One region of the Streptomyces sp. 4N124 genome, then DNA from elsewhere that is predicted to be linked to it. Evidence: riboswitches for the same ligand, from Rfam matches in the RefSeq annotation. Region 1 holds a riboswitch; the other holds the start of a gene.
The links. A riboswitch is a leader RNA that binds a small molecule or an ion and turns the genes downstream of it on or off. The one in region 1 is predicted to bind S-adenosylmethionine.

Region 1 (4,206 bases):
TCCGTGTCATGCCGGGCTGGGAGATCAACTTCTGGGGGCACACGCTCGTCCTTGGCGTGTTCATCCCGCTGATGATCTTCCCACTGGTGCTGGTCGCGATCGCGGTCTACCCGTTCATCGAGTCCTGGGTCACCGGCGACAAGCGCGAGCACCACATCCTGGACCGCCCGCGCAACGCACCGACCCGTACGGCCTTCGGTGTCGCCTGGATCACCTGGTACATGGTGCTGCTGATCGGTGGTGGAAACGACCTCTGGGCCACCCACTTCCATCTGTCGATCAACGCCATCACCTGGTTCGTCCGGATCGGGTTCTTCGTCGCCCCGGTGCTCGCGTTCGTCATCACCAAGCGGATCTGCCTCGGCCTCCAGCGCCGGGACAGGGAGAAGGTGCTGCACGGCCGCGAGTCGGGCATCATCAAGCGCCTGCCGCACGGTGAGTTCATCGAGGTGCACGAGCCGCTCAGCCAGGACGCGCTGTACACCCTCACCGCGCACGAGCAGTACGAGCCGGCCGAGATCGGCCCGACGGTCGACGAGAACGGTGTCGAGCGCAAGGTGAAGGGCTCCGAGAAGCTGCGCGCCAAGCTCAGCAAGGCGTACTACGGCGAGGAAGCCCAGATCCCCAAGCCGTCCGTCGAGGAGTACAAGGAGATCACGAGCGGCCACGGCCACCACTGATCTCTTCGCCGTGCCCGCGGCTGGATAGGGTGGGAACACACTCTTCTACGACCCACAGGAGCGGCTATGAGCGCTGTGACCCCCGCTGGAGGCGACACCGCGGCGGGCCGTTCCTGGCCCGAGGTGCTGAACGGTCTGCTGGAGGGCCGGGACCAGAGCGCCGACGACACGGCCTGGGCGATGGACCGGATCATGCGCGGTGAGGCGACCGACGCGCAGATCGCCGGGTTCGCGGTGGCGCTGCGCGCCAAGGGCGAGACCGTGGAGGAGATCGCTGGGCTCGTCCGCACGATGTACGAGCACGCGAATGTGATCGAGGTGCCGGGGCACACGGTCGACATCGTCGGCACAGGCGGTGACGGCGCGAAGACGGTGAACATCTCCACGATGTCCTCGATCGTCGTCGCCGGTACCGGCGCGAAGGTCGTCAAGCACGGCAACCGGGCCGCGTCCTCGGCGTCCGGGGCCTCGGACGTCCTGGAGAAGCTGGGCGTCAGTCTGGAGCTGACGCCGCAGCGGGTCGCCGAGGTCGCCGAGGAGGCCGGGATCACCTTCTGCTTCGCGGTGAAGTTCCATCCGGCGCTGCGTCATGTGGCGGCGGCGCGCGGCCAGTTGGGGATCCGGACGACGTTCAACTTCCTGGGCCCGCTGACCAACCCGGCAAAGGTGAGGGCGCAAGCCGTCGGCGTCGCGGACCTCCGCATGGCGCCGATCGTGGCCGGCGTCTTCGCCGAGCGCGGCAACTCGTCCCTGGTGTTCCGCGGCGACGACGGCCTGGACGAGCTGACCACCACGGCCACCTCCCGGGTGTGGATCGTCCGCGACGGCAAGGTCACCGAGGAGTCCTTCGACCCGCGGGACGTCGGCCTCGAACTGGTGCCGGTTCAGGCCCTCCGCGGCGCCGACGCCTCCTTCAACGCCGAGGTCGCCCGGCGCGTGCTGGACGGCGAGACGGGCCCGGTGCGGGAGGCCGTACTGCTGAACTCGGCGGCGGCCCTGGTGGCGCTGGATCCGACCGGTGCCCCGCTCGCCGAGCAGATCCGCGCCGGGATGGAGAAGGCGGCGGAGTCGATCGACTCCGGGGCGGCGAAGCTGACGCTGGAGCGCTGGGTGGCCGCGAGCAACAAGTAGCGCGGCACGCAAGGAGACGTCCCGCGATCCGGACACGGGTTGCGGGACGTCGATCATTTGACGTACTTTCCTGCCCAGGTCATGAGTGACAGTCATGAGGCCCCGGCCGACTGTCCGGCAACCCTCCGTCCGTGGCGGGGTGCCCCGGGTGAAGACCAGGCCGTAGGCAGCGAGGTCTACGGCAAGCGCGGGCCCCTCTCGAAACCCAGGGGTCCTGGTCGTTCGAGGGAGCCTTCCGTGAGCAAGCGAATGCGATAGGGCCGCAGAGCCCCGCCTCCGCACACCCTTTTCTCTTTCTCGTACGCCGCATGCGTACGCCTCTCACGGGAGTTCACCCATGTCTGTCTCCACCGCTGCCGCCGCCCAGTCCGTTTGCCGTGACATTCCGGGGGCCCTGCCCGTTCTCGGCCGGGATGTCACCGTCCCGCTCGTCACCGGCGGTGAGGTCACCTACGCCGCGCTCGACTACGCGGCCAGCGCCCCCGCCCTCCAGCGCGTCTGGGACGACGTGGCGGCGTACGCGCCGTACTACGGCAGCGTGCACCGCGGTGCCGGCTACCTCTCCCAGCTGTCCACCGACCTCTTCGAGAACGCCCGCGCCACGGTTGCCGAGTTCCTCGACTGCCGCGCCGACGACCAGCTGGTCTTCACCCGCTCCACCACCGACTCGCTCAACCTGCTCGCCGCCGCGCTCCCCGCCGACTGTCAGGTCTTCGTCTTCGAGACCGAGCACCACGCCTCCCTGCTGCCCTGGCGGGACGCCCACGTCACCTACCTCAACGCGCCCCGCACCCCGGGCCAGGCCGTCGAGACCCTGCAGCGCGCCCTTGCCGACCGTGACCCCAACGGCCCCGCCCTGGTCTGTGTCACCGGCGCCTCGAACGTCACCGGCGAGCTGTGGCCCGTACGAGAGCTGGCCGCAGCCGCGCACGCGCACGGCGCACGGATCGTTCTGGACGCCGCCCAGCTGGCCCCGCACCACCCGGTCTCCGTGCAGGACCTCGACGTCGACTGGGTCGCCTTCTCCGGGCACAAGCTGTACGCCCCCTTCGGCTCCGGCGTGCTGGCCGGCCGTGCCGACTGGCTGCGTGCGGCCGAGCCGTATCTCGCGGGCGGCGGCGCCAGCCGGAAGGTCACCCGGCGTACGGACGGGGGAGTGGACGTGGAGTGGCACGACACCGCCGCCCGGCACGAGGCGGGCTCCCCGAACGTCATCGGCGCCTACTCCATCGCCTCCGCCTGCAAGGCCCTGACGGAGGCGGGCCTCGACACCCTGGTGGCCCGTGAGCAGCACCTGATCGCGCAGGTCAGGGAAGGCCTCGCCGAGGTCCCGGAAGTGCGCGTCCTCTCCCTCTTCGGCGACGAGGCCCCCCGCGTCGGCGTCATCTCCTTCGTCGTCGACGGCTGGAACAGCTCGCACTTCGCCGCCGCGCTCTCCGCCGAGTACGGCATCGGCGTCCGCGACGGCCTGTTCTGCGCCCACCCGCTGGTCCGTACCCTGCTCGGCAGCGACCCGCAGTCCCAGGGCGAGTGCGGCGCTCCCGAGGCCGCGCCCGGCGAGAAGTCCCTCAACGCCATCCGCGTGAGCTTCGGCGCGGGCACGCCGGACGAGCATGTCGAACGTTTTGTGAAGGCCGTGAAGGAACTCGTCCAGGACGGCGCGAAGTGGCGCTACCGCACCGAGGACGGCCGCTGCGTCCCGGCTGTCTGACCCTTTGACGCGGACACCGCGTATACGCTCCTTGCTGCGGCCGTACGGAGAAACAGGGGGAGCACGGGGTGCAGGTGCTGCGCGAGACGGATCCTCGGCGGATCGGCCCGTACGAGGTACTGGGCAGACTCGGCTCCGGCGGCATGGGGGAGGTGTACCTCGCCCAGGCGCCGGGCGGGCCGCGGCTGGCGGTGAAGGTGGTGCGGGCCGAGCACGCGGAGGACCGCACCTTCCGCGCCCGGTTCCGGCACGAGGTGCGGGCCGCGCAGACCGTCGGCGGAGCGGGCACGTACACCGCGCGCGTCGTGGACGCCGACACCGAGGCCGAACGGCCCTGGATGGCAACGGAGTTCGTGGACGGGCCGAATCTGCGGGACGCGGTGCTGGACGGCGGGCCGATGCCCGAGGATGCGGTGCGGCTGCTGGCGGCGGCCCTGGCCGAGGCGCTCGCCGCGATCCATGCCAAGGGGCTGATCCACCGGGACCTCAAGCCGTCCAACATCCTGCTGGCGCCGGACGGTCCCCGGGTCATCGACTTCGGGATCGTACGGGCGCTGGAGGCGACGGCGCTGACGAAGACCGGGGTGGTCGTCGGGTCGGTCGGCTATGTCTCGCCGGAGCAGATCCGCAACGGCGCCCGGGTCGGACCGGCCAGCGACGTCTTCTCGCTGGGCGCGGTCCTCG
Region 2 (4,206 bases), on a different contig from region 1:
GCCTGCGGGCCTCACCGACCCGGTCCTGGTTGTCACTCTCACCTTCAGAGTGCTAACGCCAATGATTAGCACTCGCCCATGCCGAGTGCAAGCGCTCCTCAGTGATCCTCAGGCGTGACAAGGGGTCCGGACATGCCGGAGGGCTCGCAACCCATGACTCCCCATGGGAAACGAGCCCTCCGAAGATGAACAGAAGAACGTCGCTGCAGTCAGTCGGCGCGTGCTTCAGCTGGTCGCGAGACGGACCATGTCCGCCTGCGGCCCCTTCTGGCCCTGCGAGATCTCGAAATCGACCCGCTGACCTTCTTCCAGGGTGCGGTAGCCGTCCATCTGAATCGCGCTGTAGTGGACGAATACATCCGCACCACCGTCGACCGCGATGAAGCCGTACCCCTTCTCCGCGTTGAACCACTTGACGGTGCCCTGAGCCATGCCTAACTCCCCTATTACTGGCCCTTGCACAGATCCACACTTCGCGGATCCGGGTCAGACCTCACCCCCCACGGTTGGGGGCGTGCGCCGGAACGCGTCGACCGCGGCTGAATGTATCTGTCCAACTGCCGTCTGCAACAGGTCAATCGGACGAGAAATCTGGGCGCGACCGGTCGGTGAAATGCGGAGAATTTGTGGAAATCCAGGGCAAGTCGGACCCAATAAAAGGAGCGAATGACGCAAAAAGCCCGCGTACTTTGGCTACTTCTTGTCGGCCGTGCGGGCGGAACTCATATGCGCCCGGCATGAAAGCCCGAGCAGGTTCCCCAACTGTACCGCGCTCAACCATAGAGAATGGCCCCCTCCGCTTCTCTCACGGAGGGGGCCATTCGATGAACAATGCGTGATTCAGCCGCCCGCGACCGCCGGAATGATCGAGACACCGGCCCCGTCCGGCGTCGCCGTCTCCAGCCCCTGCTCAAAACGGACGTCGTCGTCATTGACGTACACGTTGACGAACCGCCGCAGCTTGCCCTGGTCGTCGAGGATGCGGGCGGCGATGCCGGTGTGGTTCTTCTCCAGGTCGGAGATGACGTCGGCGAGGGTCGCACCCTCGGCGGAGACCTCAGCCGCACCGCCGGTGTAGGTGCGCAGGATGGTAGGGATGCGGACGCTTACGCTCATGACTTGAACCTCCGGTCAGTACAGCGCCCCTTCAGGGGCGCGGGGAACTGCGCGACCGGCCCCCACCGGCCCGCAGACGAAATCAATGGGGACGGGCCCCTAGCCGAGACCCGCTTCCCGGAACGAGTCCAGGCTGGGCCGAATCGTCGCAGTCAGCCCCGTGCCGGCAACCGCGTCAAGCGTCTTGAGACCATCACCGGTGTTGAGCACGACCGTGGTCTTGCTGGGGTCGAGGACGCCGTTCTCGATCAGCTTGCGCGCCACACCCACCGTGACACCGCCCGCGGTCTCCGCGAAGATGCCCTCGGTCCGCGCCAGCAACTTGATCGCGTCCACGACCTGCTCATCGTTCACATCCTCCACCGCACCGCCGGTACGGCGAGCAATGTCCAGGACATAAGGACCATCCGCCGGGTTGCCGATCGCCAGCGACTTGGCGATCGTGTTCGGCTTCTGGGGCCGGACGACGTCGTGGCCGCCCTTGAAGGCGACGGACACCGGGGAGCATCCCTCGGCCTGCGCGCCGAAGATCTTGTACGGCTTGTCCTCGACGAGACCGAGCTTGATCAGCTCCTGCAGACCCTTGTCGATCTTCGTGAGCTGCGAGCCGGAGGCGATCGGCACCACGAGCTGGTCGGGCAGCTGCCAGCCGAGCTGCTCGCAGATCTCGTACGCGAGGGTCTTGGAGCCCTCGGCGTAGTACGGCCGCAGGTTGACGTTGACGAAGCCCCAGCCCTCGCCGGCCGGGTCGCCGATCAGCTCGGAGCAGAAGCGGTTCACGTCGTCGTAGTTGCCCTCGATACCGACGAGCTCACCGCCGTAGACCGCGGCCATGACGACCTTGCCCTGCTCCAGGTCGTGCGGGATGAACACGCAGGAACGGAAGCCGGCGCGGGCTGCGGCGGCACCGACAGCACCGGCCAGGTTGCCCGTCGACGAGCAGGACAGCGTGGTGAAGCCGAAGGCGCGCGCCGCCTCCAGCGCCTGCGCCACCACCCGGTCCTTGAAGGAGTGCGTCGGGTTGCCGGAGTCGTCCTTGACGAAGAGCTTGCCGGCGTCGACACCCAGCTCGCGCGCGAGGTTGTCGGCCTTGACGAGCTTGGTCCAGCCCGGGTTGATGTTGGGCTTGTCTGCCACGTCCGCGGGGACGGGCAGCAGCGGTGCGTACCGCCAGATGTTCGCGGGTCCCGCCTCGATCTGCTTGCGGAGCTCTTCGGCGTCGTAGGCCGAGAAGTCGTAGGCGATCTCGAGCGGGCCGAAACACTCCTCGCACGCGAAGACCGGGCCGAGGGGTACTCGGTGACCGCATTCACGGCACGAGAGGGCCGCGGCGGGGCCGAGGTTCACGGTGTCGGTGGTGCTTGCAACTGTCTGCGCAGCCATGTGAGGCGAGGCCCTTTCTCCTCATCTTCCTCACGACGCATCTCGCCGTGAGACGGATTTGGCACCTTCCCTAGCCGGGAGCCTCGCGGAGAACGATCAACACTGATCTACGAGTACCGACTGGAGGGTTGCCGGGGCTTCAACGGGCCGTATCCCTCTGCCCCTCTGGATGAGCGGTATTCAGTTGTCATGCGGTTGTGGTCGCCAACGACCCCCGACATGCGATGGTCATCAGCGTTGTTCAAGACTGTAACCGAAGGCCAGGACAGTTGAGATAGTCGTCCGAACCGCGAGATGGATCACACACCTCTAGTCGTGATCCGCGACAGTGAGGAGCCGCTTACTGTGCTGGAAGAAGTCGAGCGCTGGTTGAGCGCACGCTCCTGGTCCCTGACCGATCGCCCGCTCCACAAGATCCTGGCCGCGAAACGCGCCACGGGACAGACCGTCAGTGTCGTGCTGCCCGCGCTCAACGAGGAGGAGACGGTCGGCGAGATCGTCGCCGTGATCCGTCACGACCTCATGCAGCAGGTCCCGCTCGTCGACGAGATCGTCGTCGTCGACTCGGGATCGACCGACCGCACCTCCGAGGTGGCCGCCGCCGCGGGCGCCCGGGTCGTCCACCGCGACGACATCCTGCCGCGCATCCCGGCCGTCCCCGGCAAGGGCGAGGTCCTGTGGCGCTCGCTCCTCGTCACCAGCGGCGACATCGTCTGCTTCATCGACGCGGACCTGAAGGAGTTCAAGTCGGACTTCGTCTCCGGCATCGTCGGCCCGCTGCTCACCGACCCGGAGGTCGACCTCGTCAAGGGGATGTACGACCGTCCGCTCGGCGGCGCCGCAGGCCAGGGCGGCCGGGTGACGGAGCTGATGGCCCGCCCGCTGCTCAACATGCACTGGCCGCAGCTGGCCGGATTCGTCCAGCCGCTGGGCGGCGAGTACGCGGCCCGCCGCTCCCTGCTGGAACAGCTCCCGTTCCCCGTCGGATACGGCGTGGAGCTGGGCATGCTGGTCGACGCCCTGCATCTGGTGGGCCTGGACGCCCTCGCCCAGGTCGACGTCGGCGTGCGCAAGCACCGGCACCAGGACGGCCAGGCCCTGGGCCGGATGTCGGCCGCGATCTACCGCACGGCCCAGCTGAGGCTGGCCCGCGGCCATCTGATCCGCCCCTCCCTCACCCAGTTCGAGCGGAGCGAGGACGGATTCGAACCCCGCACCTACTCCGTGGATACGGAAGAACGGCCTCCGATGGCCGACATCGCCGAGTACCAGTCCCGCAAAGCGGCATAAACGTGCGCGTGGCGTAACGAAACGCGCCGGTTGTATACGCGTGGGCCGTACGTTTGAGCGGTTCTGGCCTGGGCTAGGTTGAGGCGTATGGCTGCAACCTTCGGTGCTGCGCAGGTACTGGTCGCGTCCAACCGCGGCCCCGTCTCGTACGGGGTCCGCGAGGACGGCTCGCTGCACGCCAAACGCGGCGGCGGCGGGCTGGTGTCCGGTCTCTCCGCGATCGGGCCGGACGCGGACGCCCTGTGGGTCTGCTCGGCCCTCGGCGACGGCGACCGCGAGGCGGTACGGCGCGGAGTCGGTGAGTCCGGTGTACGGATGCTGGACATTCCGGCCGATGTGCACGCGGACGCGTACAACGGCATCGCGAACTCGGTCCTCTGGTTCGTCCACCACCTGCTGTACCAGACGCCGCTGGAG

Region 2: linked by a shared signal. The riboswitch ahead of thrC (threonine synthase) and the one ahead of ACTWQO_RS36260 (aminotransferase class V-fold PLP-dependent enzyme) in region 1 are both predicted to bind S-adenosylmethionine.

What each region holds. Positions count from the first base shown of each region.
Region 1 covers NZ_JBQQBS010000050.1:17,848-22,053, forward strand. The annotation lists gene qcrB (cytochrome bc1 complex cytochrome b subunit) at 1-680, shown strand, start outside; gene trpD (anthranilate phosphoribosyltransferase) at 747-1,811, shown strand; SAM riboswitch class IV at 1,889-2,005, shown strand; gene ACTWQO_RS36260 (aminotransferase class V-fold PLP-dependent enzyme) at 2,149-3,522, shown strand; gene ACTWQO_RS36265 (protein kinase domain-containing protein) at 3,591-4,206, shown strand, end outside.
Region 2 covers NZ_JBQQBS010000002.1:79,205-83,410, forward strand. The annotation lists gene ACTWQO_RS02315 (cold-shock protein) at 226-432, opposite strand; gene ACTWQO_RS02320 (MoaD/ThiS family protein) at 841-1,116, opposite strand; gene thrC (threonine synthase) at 1,216-2,499, opposite strand; SAM riboswitch class I at 2,518-2,675, opposite strand; gene ACTWQO_RS02330 (glucosyl-3-phosphoglycerate synthase) at 2,845-3,789, shown strand; gene ACTWQO_RS02335 (alpha,alpha-trehalose-phosphate synthase (UDP-forming)) at 3,877-4,206, shown strand, end outside.